DNA from 4 places in the Bilifractor sp. LCP19S3_H10 genome. Region 4 is predicted to be linked to each of the others. Evidence: riboswitches for the same ligand, from Rfam matches in the RefSeq annotation. Region 4 holds a riboswitch; each other region holds the start of a gene.
The links. A riboswitch is a leader RNA that binds a small molecule or an ion and turns the genes downstream of it on or off. The one in region 4 is predicted to bind cobalamin.
Positions count from the first base shown of each region.

Region 1: another riboswitch for cobalamin. It lies ahead of ACTQZS_RS10230 (1-propanol dehydrogenase PduQ); the one in region 4 lies ahead of ACTQZS_RS12295 (S1C family serine protease).
Region 2: another riboswitch for cobalamin. It lies ahead of ACTQZS_RS00620 (FecCD family ABC transporter permease); the one in region 4 lies ahead of ACTQZS_RS12295 (S1C family serine protease).
Region 3: another riboswitch for cobalamin. It lies ahead of ACTQZS_RS01525 (sirohydrochlorin cobaltochelatase); the one in region 4 lies ahead of ACTQZS_RS12295 (S1C family serine protease).

Region 1 is NZ_JBQKFT010000012.1:51,078-54,228, forward strand. Features, by position in the region: gene ACTQZS_RS10225 (MATE family efflux transporter) at 1-203, opposite strand, end outside; cobalamin riboswitch at 596-780, shown strand; gene ACTQZS_RS10230 (1-propanol dehydrogenase PduQ) at 1,273-2,406, shown strand; gene eutS (ethanolamine utilization microcompartment protein EutS) at 2,458-2,823, shown strand; gene ACTQZS_RS10240 (EutP/PduV family microcompartment system protein) at 2,835-3,151, shown strand, end outside.
Region 2 is NZ_JBQKFT010000001.1:148,112-151,262, reverse strand. Features, by position in the region: gene ACTQZS_RS00625 (EAL domain-containing protein) at 1-802, shown strand, start outside; cobalamin riboswitch at 912-1,103, shown strand; gene ACTQZS_RS00620 (FecCD family ABC transporter permease) at 1,533-2,588, shown strand; gene ACTQZS_RS00615 (ABC transporter ATP-binding protein) at 2,589-3,151, shown strand, end outside.
Region 3 is NZ_JBQKFT010000001.1:368,954-372,104, reverse strand. Features, by position in the region: gene ACTQZS_RS01530 (homocysteine S-methyltransferase family protein) at 81-980, shown strand; cobalamin riboswitch at 1,016-1,208, shown strand; gene ACTQZS_RS01525 (sirohydrochlorin cobaltochelatase) at 1,604-2,914, shown strand.
Region 4 is NZ_JBQKFT010000018.1:10,495-13,645, forward strand. Features, by position in the region: gene ACTQZS_RS12290 (hypothetical protein) at 1-788, shown strand, start outside; cobalamin riboswitch at 1,042-1,238, shown strand; gene ACTQZS_RS12295 (S1C family serine protease) at 1,655-3,151, shown strand, end outside.

The sequences.
Region 1 (3,151 bases), on a different contig from region 4:
ACGGCAGCCAGAGCTTCAGGAGAGGAAAACTGTCCGATGACCGCGGAATCCGCTGAATTGAAGAGCTGCTGCAGAATGCTCGCGGCAGCGATCGGGAGCGCGAAGAGCATGATTTTCCCTGCCAGGCCGCCGTGGATCATATCGATCTCATTTCTGGCGGTTCTTTTGTTTTGGGTAATTGCTTTGGAATCAGATGATGACATTTGTGAAATAACCTCGTTGTTAATATTTTTGTGCTGTATCATTGCTGCCGCGTCATTGCTGCTGCATCATTGTGCTGTATCATAGTTGCTGCGTCATGGTTGCTGTATCATTGCTGCATGAGTCATGAATCTTCTGTTGTATCTTAGCGGCGAAGTACGGAGCGATCCGCAGCTGATACTGTATGTGGCACGATGTATCATATGGGGCTTACGGTCTTTAACAGAAGATCTGAGCATGTGCGTGCTTTGCGCACATCCTATATTAGCAGGAGCGGGATTTATTAACCAGTGGTGTTTGGACAAATATCCGGCAAAATATACAGAATCAGCTGATAAAATTATACAAAACATGACGCTTGACAAAAGGTTGTCAATATTATAAACTGACAACATAAATTTGATGGTACATAGGTGTCGGTAAATTGTTGCCGGTGAAAAGGGAAGCAGGTGTGAATCCTGCACAATGCCGTTGCTGTGTTGGCTTAGCTTTTTCTCTTATGCCATTGGGGAAACCTGAGAAGGTGAGAAAAAGTGATGACGCCGCAGTCAGAAGACCTGCCCGTGTATAACGCACATGAATTCTCCTCGGATCTGGGAGAGTGCCTGCCCTCAGCGATGCAGCTGATGGCTTTTCGGCCGTGTCCATGGAATGGAACCGGTACTTTATGAACAGGGAAGACCGTTAAGTGCTTCGCCATCGAATTTTTTTACATTGCGCCACCTCTCTTAATTATCAATCCGGCGGATGCAATGTCGAAAGGGAAAGTGTCGGGCGGAACGGTCGGTGCTTTCCCTTTTCTTTTTCGCTTTGAAAGGATGCCAACAATTTCATAAACCCGCATTTTCCTGTCGGCTTTTCGCTTTGCGTATTCGTTCTTTCCTTTGAGTGTGAATACGAAGCAGGGGGAAGTGTGTTTTTCTGCCGGGCGAGGAAGCCGTAGAAGAATGAGGTAATATGTATTTAAGTGCGATGCAGCATTTTAAACAGTATGTTTAAAATGCTGCTTTTTTTGTCTCGGAATAACAGTAAAAATTTACTATTAATTTAACACAGAAGAAAGGGGAAGCAATGGGAGAATTCAGAGTCAGCACCAGGATCATGATCGGTGATCAGCTCGATCAGCTGGTGAATGATATGAAAAAGGTGTTTGTTGTAGCGGATCATTTTCTTGCGGTCAGCAAAAAGGTTTCGTATGTGACGGACCGGCTGGATCGCGCGGGAAAGCAGTACGATGTTTTTTCGGATGTGGCGGCTGAGCCGGATCTGGGAGTAGTGACTGCCGGTATCAAAAGGCTGGAGGCGCTGGATCCCGATACGGTCATCTGCCTCGGCGGCGGCGCGTCCATCGACGCGGCGAAAGCGATCGTTTTTATCGCGAGACGTGTAAATGAAAAATATAAAAACATCCGCTTCATCGCGATTCCGACGACCAGCGGAACCGGTTCCGAGGTGAGCACATTTGCCGTTATTACAGACAAAACGACGCAGACAAAATATCCGCTCGTGGACGAGAGTCTGGTGCCGGATATCGCTGTACTGGACGCAAGTCTGGTCGTCAGCGCGCCGCCGAAGGTCACCGGAGATACGGGCATTGACGTATTTACACATGCGGTGGAAGCCTTTGTCTCCAGGGAACACAATGATTTTACGGATGCCATGGCCATCAAGTCACTGCAGCTTTTACAGAACAACCTCCTTGAAGTGTATAAAAATCCCGAGAACCTTCACGCGCGGCAGAGCATGCACAACGCTTCGTGCATGGCTGGTATTGCGTTCGCAAATTCCGGTCTCGGGCTGAACCACGGTATGGCGCACGCCATGGGTGCGCATTTTCATATTCCGCATGGGCGGGCAAACGGAATTCTTCTTCCGTATGTCATGAGCTTCAATGCCGGATGCCATGACCATCTGACACCGGCCGCAAGCCGATACGCGGAGATCGTCGCGCAGCTGGGCATGGACAGCGTGGGAACGCGTCAGAGCGCGTTGATGCTGATCCGCACTGCAAAACGCTTTATGGAGAAAATGAACATGCCGGCGACAATCGCAGAGGCAGGTGTCACAGAAGATGATTTTAATGCACAGCTGGATGAGATGGCAAAGGCAGCGCTTGCTGATCCGTGCACTGCATCGAACCCGAGAGAGGTCACGCTGGAGGATATCAAGACGCTTTATCGTCAGGCGTTTACCGGCAGGGCGTAAGAAATAGCTTACCAGGGATGATTGCCGGTATGCAGGCCGGAAGGAGGGGCTATGTTTGAATCGAACGCCGGGAACGGCGGGAACAAAGAGAGAATTATCCAGGAATTTGTTCCCGGAAAACAGGTTACTCTGGCGCATGTGATCGCCAGCCCGGATGCGGATTTATATTCGAAGCTGGGTCTTCTGGACGCATCGGGCGCAATCGGAATCATGACGATCACGCCGAGTGAGGGCGCTATGATCGCTGCTGATGTGGCTTCGAAGGCTGCGGATATTAAAATCGGCTTTGTGGACCGCTTCAACGGATCGCTGGTGATTACCGGCGATGTTGCGGCTGTGGGGGAGGCGTTGAAAAACGTCATGAATGTTCTCTGCGGCATGATGGGATTTTCTTCCACGGTGATCACAAGGACATGACGGACAGACAGATGACAAATCAGAATAGAAAAAGAATTATGCTGATCGGGCGGTCAACGGCCGGAAAAACGACGCTGTGCCAGAGAATTTTCAACGAGGATATCCGGTATCACAAAACCCAGACCGTCACCGTGGAACATGAGGTGATGATTGACACGCCGGGGGAATACCTGGAGCGGAGGGGATACCGGGGAGCGCTGATGGTCACATCGGCCGATGCGGACATCATTCTTTTTCTGCAGGATGCGACGGAGAACGGAACAATGTATCCGGCACAGTTTTCGACGATGTTCACCAAACCGTGTCTGGGTGTTGTGACGAAGATCGA
Region 2 (3,151 bases), on a different contig from region 4:
AAGTGCCACCTATGAATGGACGGCACCTGGTGTTTTTTCTCTGAAGGAGGAGCTGCAGAGTATTCCTCTCTCGGAATTGCGGGCGCTATATATGCGGTTTGCAACAGAACATGTGGTGATGGTCAGTGATATGGATGCCTTTCAGAAGGAAAATCCCGGTTTTTCCATGCGAATCCATGATGTCCGGAGCTTTATATCCGGGCAGCTGAAGATCCTGAATCAGACAGAAGGCTTTACGATGGTTATCAATCCGGCGGAGGACACCTTCCGTAACACCAGCGTGCTGCTCTCCACGCTGACGGATTTCATAGCAATTATGATTCGCAACAGGAACAGCGTGCACCAGCTGGAGAAACAAAGCATGATTGACCAGATGACGGGCGCCGGAAACCGGAGGGCTCTTGAGCGGCAGATCCGCGAGTGGAAGGGTGACGGTCTGCTTGGAGTGATTTCCGTTGACCTGAACGGACTGAAGAACACAAACGATACGGCGGGCCATCATGCCGGCGATGTGCTGATTTGCGAAACAGTCCGGGTTCTTCAGGAATGCGCAGGTGAAAAGTATGTATTCCGGACCGGCGGGGATGAATTTATTGTTCTGACGGAAGAGCTGGAGGAAAAGGATATCAGCCTGCTGATACGGCATATGCGTGAGAACGCAGCAAATAACGGGATCAGTATGGCGATTGGATATGCAGTCTGCCGCGGAAAGGTTACGGACTTTGATGCGCTGCTCACCAGGGCGGATTTCAATATGTATAAGGACAAGGGACATAGTTTCCGCAGAAGGCGGAATGATTGAAGGGCTGAAGGAAAGGCATATATCCGCGATGCGGTTTATTTGACACTTTTCGGCCGGTATCGTATAATCGTTGCAGACAATTGAAGAGAGGCCTTTCAGTGCATCCGATTTTCTGCACATGCCTGACAGCAGGAGTGCAGAGGATCTGTATGAGAATAGAGAATCAGGTGAAATTCCTGAGCGATCCGGTCACTGTGAGCAGCAAACCATTCCGTTATGTCATTGTGTCCTAGAGCATGAGAAGACAGGAACCGGTGCTTGAGCTGTCAGCCAGGAGAACTGCTGAGAGGTTTGTAGATATGCTTCCGAAGAAAGCAGATTCTGATGACCTGGAGGCTGCCGGATTGCCGGCTGAACCGATTGAGACAGGTTAATTATTCAGGACGAATGCTTCGGCATTCGTCCTTTTACTGTATAAGCTCTTCGAAAACGCAGACAGGATCGTCACGCGCGAAGCGTGTGTAAGAGACTGTATGCGATTTCGAAGGCAACAGGTATGAGGATGAAGCGCGAACGCGCGAAATCCGAATATGCGCGGGCAGTGAGCCACATCCGCTCACACAAAGTGTGAAGCGGTGGGGCGAACGCCGCGACAGACCGACGAAGTCGGTCACCTGTAGGATTGCGGGAGTGCGAAGCACGGAGCAATCCGTAGCTTATACAGTGTGTAGCACGATGTATAGGGTGATTTGTTGTATAAGATCATTGAAGTTGAAAGGCATGCTTACGAATGATGGGTGATAATGAAATCAGCAGCTATCACGCTGAGAATCTGAAAAGGAGAATGCGATACACAGCGGTCTTTGCCGTTCTGGCAGCTGCGTTTCTGGTCGTGACCGTAATCAATATCAATACCGGTAACGTTGATATTTCGATTGATAAGATTTTGAAAGCTGTTTTTCTCCGAAGCGGGTCAAGAGATGATATGAATATCATCTGGAAGATCCGTTTGCCGCGGATTCTGATGGCGGCTATTCTCGGAGGGGCGCTCTCCCTGTCCGGATTTCTGCTGCAGACATTTTTCGAGAATCCGATTGCAGGTCCTTTTGTGCTCGGAATATCTTCCGGCGCAAAACTGATTGTCGCGTTTCTCATGATTCTTGTGGTGGCCAGGCACGGAGCGGTGTCCTCCTGGGCCATGATCCTTGCCGCGTTCGCGGGGTCTCTTGTGTCAACCGGCTTTATCCTGCTGGTTTCCCGGAGCGTGCGGAATATGTCGGCACTGCTGGTTGCAGGAATCATGATCGGGTATATCTGTACTGCGCTGACGAATCTCCTCGTTACATTTGCCAGTGATTCGGATATCGCCAATCTTCACAACTGGTCTCAGGGAAGTTTTTCGGGTATGACCTGGGACAATGTCCTGGTGGGCGGAATCATCATCGGAGCTGCGTCTGCTCTGGTATTCCTTCTCGCGAAGCCGATTGGTGCCTTTCAGCTTGGCGAGGCCTACGCGCAGAGCATGGGGGTTAATGTAAAGCAGTTCCGTGTGGCCCTCATCCTGCTGTCCAGCATCCTCTCTGCAACGGTGACGGCATTTGCCGGTCCGATTTCTTTCGTGGGAATCGCGGTGCCCTTCCTGATCAAGCGTGCGCTGAACACGGCAAATCCGGTCGTGGTCATCCCGGCCACCTTTCTTGGAGGCGCCGTCTTCTGCATGGTCTGTGATCTGATCGCAAGGGTTGCATTTGCGCCGACTGAACTGGAAATCAGCACGGTGACCTCGATTTTCGGAGCACCGGTCGTGATCTTTATGCTGATACGGCGGCAGAAGGGAAGAAGATAAATGGAGAAGGTACAGAGCGAGGAAAAATATTATCTCCACCTGGAGGGTCTGTCGGTCGGGTATAACGGGAAGCCTGTGATCCGCGATATTGAGATCGGAATCCGGCGCGGTGAGATTGTTACACTGATCGGGCCGAACGGAGCGGGAAAATCTACAATATTGAAAAGCATCACGAGACAGCTTTCTCTTGTGGAGGGAGAGGTCGTTTTTGATCTGAAGAATTTGTCGGATTATTCGTTCCGAGAATTGTCTTCGCGTATGGCTGTTGTCCTGACGGACCGTCTGCATCCGGAGCTTATGACCTGTCACGATGTGGTCGCGACCGGAAGATATCCTTATACGGGGCGGTTGGGACGACTGACGGAAGAGGATGAGCGGAAGGTCGATGATGCGATGAAGGCGGTTCAGGCACAGGAGATTGGAAACCGCGACTTTAACGCGATCAGTGACGGGCAGAAGCAGCGGGTACTGCTCGCAAGGGCGATCTGCCAGGAACCGGATATCATCATCCTGGATGAACCGACGAGCTTTCTGGATATTAAACATAAGCTGAAGCTTCTGTC
Region 3 (3,151 bases), on a different contig from region 4:
CGCAGCGTGTTTTATCTCGTTCATCATCTATCGACTGCCTGTAAGCGGGGCACCACAATGTCTATAAAGTGAGGCTAATCATGAACAAAACTGAATTCAGGGAACTTACAGATAGCAAGATCGTCTGTCTTGATGGAGCAACAGGCACAAATCTGACGCTGCGCGGGATGCCGAAGGGAATCAGCACAGAGGCCTGGGTTCTGGAGCATCCGGAGGTGCTTCAAAATCTTCAGAGAGAATTTATCGAAGCGGGAGCGGATGTGATTTACGCGCCGACGTTTGGCGCAAACCGGAAGGTTCTGGGCGGTTTCGGACTTGCGGACGGGACCGAAGAGATGAACAAAAAGCTGCTCGGGCTGTCACAGGAGGTGTCGAAGGGCCGTGTTCTGGTAGCGGGAGATATGGCACCTACGGGAATGGTGCCGGATTCCGCTGGCGGAGATGCCAGCTATGAGGAAATTTTCGAGATCTATCGGGAACAGGCAGAGATTCTGTATCATGCCGGCGTGGATCTCTTTGTAATCGAGACGATGATGTCGGCGGATGAGACTTCGATTGCGCTGGATGCGGTTTCGTCTGTCTGTGATCTTCCGGTGATGTGCACGTTTTCCGTATACGCGGATGGAAAGTGCTTTTTTGACGGAAATATCTTTGATGCCGCGGCCGTTCTGGAGGCGATGGGCGCCGTAGCAGTGGGACTGAACTGCTGCAGCGGACCGGATCAGATGGAGAGCATCATCCGATATCTGGCTAAGAACTGCAGTATTCCGATTATCGCGAAGCCAAACGCGGGAATGCCGAAGATTGACGAGAAGGGGAATGCGATTTACAGTCTCGGGCCGGAAGCTTTTGCGTCTCAGATGAAGATGCTGACAGATGCCGGCGCCAGGATTGTCGGAGGCTGCTGCGGGACAGAGCCGGAGCATATCCGGTTTTTGAAGAAGATGATTTCCGGTCAATCATTTATTGGATCGATTTGACATTTTGTAATTGATTTCATATAATAGAAAAAGTCTTTAAAACATATCTTTTCAGTGCCGCTTTTATGGAGGGTAATAGGGAATCAGGTGAAATACCTGAACGATCCGGTCACTGTAAGCAGTGAGCCAGATGCATTGTCCATTGTATTCCGGTCAACGGAGTATGAGAAGGCGCAGGAAGGCATTTGAGCTGCAAGTCAGGAAACCTGCTGAGAAGACGATAGATTTGCTTCCGATGAAAGCAGAGTCTGTTTGCATAAGAATATTGATGGTTGCATCAGTGAGTTCTGGTGTGATCCGGCTGGTTTGCAGATATGCGCTCTTTGGCGTGCGGTTATGGATACCGTTTCTTTGGATGGAGCGTGACCGTCAGGAGGATCCGGGATTTCAGCAGATGTTTCTTTTATATGCAGATACGGAGTGATTGCTTTCTGAGAAGGCGGTCACTCTTTTTTACGCGAACAGTGAGCCGCAGCCGAATGCGAAGTATTCGTGTGCGGCGAGCGTCGCGATAGCGAGATAAAACTCGCGCAGCGTGTTTTATCTCGTTTATGTTCTGTGCTATGGTATCGAAGGGCGTTTTGCCCCTTGATATAGATTATTCTACAAAAAGGAGAAACATGATGAAAAAGAAAGTCGTAACATTATTATGCACCGCGGTTCTGACCGGGTCCATGATTGCCGGATGTGGCAGCGCAAGCAGCGCAGCATCGTCAGCATCCGCAGCATCTTCGAGTGCATCTTCCACGTCTTCAGAGACAGCGGAGGTTACAGAGGCAGCCTCTTCTTCTGAAGAAGTAGAGACGGTTTCTTCCTCCTCTGTATCTGCGGATCAGGCAGCAGCGGACAAGGTAGCCGCTTTGATCGACAAGATCTATGTGCAGGAGAGAACAGACACTACGGACGAGGACTGCAAGGCGGCAAAGGAGGCCTGGGACGCTTTGACGGATACACAGAAGGCTCTGGTAGAGGGAGAGTTTGCAGATCCGGATTATTTCGGAAGAGATACCGGCGATGCCTCCAAGGATGATCCGCTCAACGAGGACGGAATCGGAGAAAACGAGATTCTTGTATGCTCTTTCGGAACTTCCTATAATGACAGCCGTGTGCAGGATATCGGCGGAATCGAGAAGGCTCTCCAGGCAGCGTATCCCGACTGGTCTGTAAGACGTGCATTCACGGCGCAGATCATCATCAATCACATTCAGGCGCGTGATAATGAGGTGATCGACAACATGGATCAGGCACTTCAGAGAGCGGTGGACAACGGCGTGAAGAATCTGCTGATTCAGCCGACCCATCTGATGCATGGTGCGGAGTATGACGAGCTGACAGAAACCGTCAGCAAATACGCGGATAAATTTGATTCCGTGAAAATCGCTGAGCCGCTTCTGGGTGAGGTAGGAAGTGACACGAGCGTAGTAAACGAGGACAAGCAGAACGTCGCAAAGATTCTTACTGCTACAGCGGTAGAGAAGGCAGGATATGACAGCCTTGACGCGGCTGCCGCTGACGGAACAGCGTTTGTATTCATGGGTCACGGAACCTCTCATGAGGCGAATATCACCTATGATCAGATGCAGACAGAAATGAATGATCTCGGTTACAAGAACGTATTCATCGGAACCGTTGAGGGCAAGCCGGCAGATACCGAGTGCTCCGCGGTTATCCAGAAGGTACATGACGCGGGATACAAGAAGGTAATTCTGCGTGATCTGATGGTTGTAGCAGGTGATCATGCGAATAACGATATGGCAGGCGATGATTCTGATTCCTGGAAGAGCCAGTTCAATGCATCCGGCTTCTTTGACAGCGTAGATGCTCAGCTCGAAGGAATGGGAAGAATTCCGGATATCGAGCAGATCTATGTAAGCCATACAAAGGCCGCAATGGACAGCGACGCCACAGTTACAAGTTCTTCTGAGGCAAACTGAGATATATCAGTGAGACATATCAGTAAAACAGAGGAAGCGTCCGGCATGTGCCGGACGCTTCTTCTGTCGTAGGGATGGGCATGAATATGTGAATGCACGAAAAATGGGCGTGCGAAAGCTGAATGCGCGAAAGATGAAGGTGCGAAAACCGTATGTGCGTAAAATGAACGCGCGTAAGCCGGATACGCGAAAAATGAGGGTTCGGAAACCGTATGCGTGTAAAATGGACGCGTGAAA
Region 4 (3,151 bases):
CCACTGGCGATGCAGACGTACAGGCAGAATATCGGAGCCACATTCAGAACAGTGGATGGGAAAACGGCTGGACAAAAGAAGGACAGATCTCCGGAACAACAGGGAAGAAACTTCGAATGGAGGCTGTTCAGATCCGTCTTACAGGCAGCGATGCTGATAAGTATGACATCTGGTATCAGGTACATGTGCAAAATTACGGATGGCTTGGATGGGCAAAAAACGGTGCTTCTGCCGGGACAACCGGAAAAGGTCTCCGCATGGAAGCAATTCGTGTCAGAATACTTTCCAAAGGTTCAGCGGCACCAGGAAGCACTGATGGATCCTATGTTGAGCCTCTGGTTTGTTATCAGACTCATGTACAGAATAAAGGCTGGATGACTTCGGTCAGTGATGGAAAAATTGCCGGAACAACCGGAAAGAAGCTGCGGATGGAGGCTGTTAAGCTTACGTTGAACCTGCCACAGAGTGAAGGCGGCATTGCATATCAGAGCCATCTTCAGAATATCGGATGGGAACGATCATGGAAGACGAATGGGCAGATCTCCGGAACTACCGGCCAGAAAAGAAGGCTGGAGGCAGTCAGAATCAAGCTGACAGGAAATATAGCCGAAAAGTATGATATTTATTACAGAGTTCATGTCCAGAACAAAGGCTGGACAGGATGGGCAAAGAATGGAGAAGATTGTGGCTCTACCGGGCTCAGTCTTAGAGGGGAAGCGCTGGAAACTGTGATGGTTTTAAAAGGAGCGCCAGCACCTGGAAGTACAGCAAATACCTGTTGGAAATAAAATAAATGATTGGGAGTTGGCAATTTTTGGTTAAGAAAAGCAAACTCCTGACTGTTTGCAAGAGCCCTTGTCGGACTGAAAACTAGTCAGACAAGGGCTCTTGCTTCGCTCAAGCGCGCCAGATGTCTAGAAGCAGCCATCAAAAAAATTGATGACTGGATATCAATATGATAAGCTTTTTAGCGAGAGTAATCTATGGTACTCTTTCAAAGACGGATTTGTCTGAATTGTATGGAAATACCTCTAAAAAGAGGCATGTCTTGTTAAGAAGAGACATCTGTCCATCGAAAATAGAATAATTGCGGATTGGTTGATATGGAAATCAGTAAAAGCTGATGCGGTATCGCCACTGTAGAAGGGAGTGCTGTGCAGAATGCCACTGGGAGACCGGGAAGGCTGCGCGGCGCAGGGATCTTAAGCCAGGATACTTTCTCCTCTCCGACATCTTACTTAACGACTTATTGAGCGGATGTGCAGGGAAAATGTCCTGTCAGTGGATAAATAACAGAGATCAGTCTGGCTTGTAATAAGTCAGGCTGTTTTTTATAGCACGGTCCGGTGAACGTGAATGATCCGGCCTCGTACTATACGTTTATTATCAGTTGAACCTGAACCGGAAAAGCTGCCGGGACCGAATCGGTGCGTTGCGGTCCGGGACAGAAAATGCACATATGGCAAGCATCACACTTTCATCACAATCTCATCAAAAATGAGACACAGAATTCACAAAATTAGATCACAGAGTTTCGATACTATATAAATCGTAAGGAAGATATACAGAACAAAGGGAAATTTCAACGTCGCAGGGTTTGATACGAAGCGGCTGAATATCGAATGGACATCGAATCGAATGGATATGGAATCGAATGGACATCGAATGGACATCGAATCGAATGAATATCGAATCCTATGAATATCGAAACGAAGAAATCAGGCAGGAATTCAAAAGCTCTGCGGACCAGGCGGCGGAGAATGGTGAAAGGGTGAATATTATGAGTGAATTCAATAACGGCTATTACGACAATAACAGCAACAACAATGGACAGAATGATTTTCAGCAGAACGGGAACGAGGATAAGAAGCTGAACCGTAAGGAACGCCGCAGGCTGGCAAGAGCGGCAAAGAAGAACGGGAGCGGACACAGATGGGGAACAGTAATCGCCAGCGCGCTTGTCTTTGGACTGATCGCCGGAACCGTGACCTATGGTGTAAATGCCGGAGCCTCGGCATTGAATACAACTTCTTCTTCAACCTCGGCATCGGCTGCGACACAGACCGCTACACTGACAAAGGCTTCGGATTCCGGCGAGAGCAGCACATCGTCATCCTCCTCTTCAAGTGGAGATCTGACTGTCTCGGAGGTGGCGGCAAAGGCGATGCCTTCCATGGTTACGATTTCAACCATGTCGGTAGAACAGATGCAGAGCTTCTTCGGCGGATCGCAGCAGTATGAGGTGGAAGGCGCAGGAACAGGTGTCATCGTCGGAATTACGGATGATGAGGTTCTGATTGCTACCAATAACCACGTCATCGACGGCGCGACGACGATTTCTGTAGGATTCTCCGATGATTCTGTTGTGGAAGGCCAGATCAAGGGCACGGATTCGGACAATGATCTCGCACTGGTAGCAGTCAAAAAGAGTGATCTGAGTGATGATACTCTCGGACAGATCAAGGCGATTACCATCGGCGATTCCGATGATGTACAGCTTGGCGATCAGGTTGTCGCCATCGGTAATGCTCTCGGATATGGACAGTCTGTAACCTCCGGATATGTGAGCGCCCTGAACCGTGATCTCAGCTTCTCGGACGGAAGCACGACGACGCAGTCAACCGGTCTGATTCAGACCGATGCCGCGATCAACGCGGGCAACTCCGGCGGTGCTCTTCTGAATATGAAGGGTGAGCTGATCGGTATCAATGAGGCGAAGAGTTCTTCCTCGAGCGGGGAAGCTTCCGTCGACAACATGGGATACGCAATCCCGACGGCAAAGGCGGAGTCGATTCTTGAAAAGCTCATGAATGAAACCACAAAGACGACTTACAGTGATGATAAGAGAGGATATCTCGGCGTTTCCACGGCGGATGTAACCGAACAGTACGCTCAGGTATACAGCATGCCGGAAGGCATCTGTCTGACGAGTGTTCCGGACGGAAGCCCGGCGGCAAAGGCAGGACTGCAGAAGGGGGACGTCATCACAGCGATTGACGGAACATCCGTCTCCACAACAGACGATCTGACAACGCAGCTTAGATATCATAAATCGGGCGACACCGTGACCATCACCTATCAGAGATCGGATAACGGAAAGTATACCGAGGGTTCTGTCAAGGTTACTCTGGGAAGCAAGAGCGATGTGGAA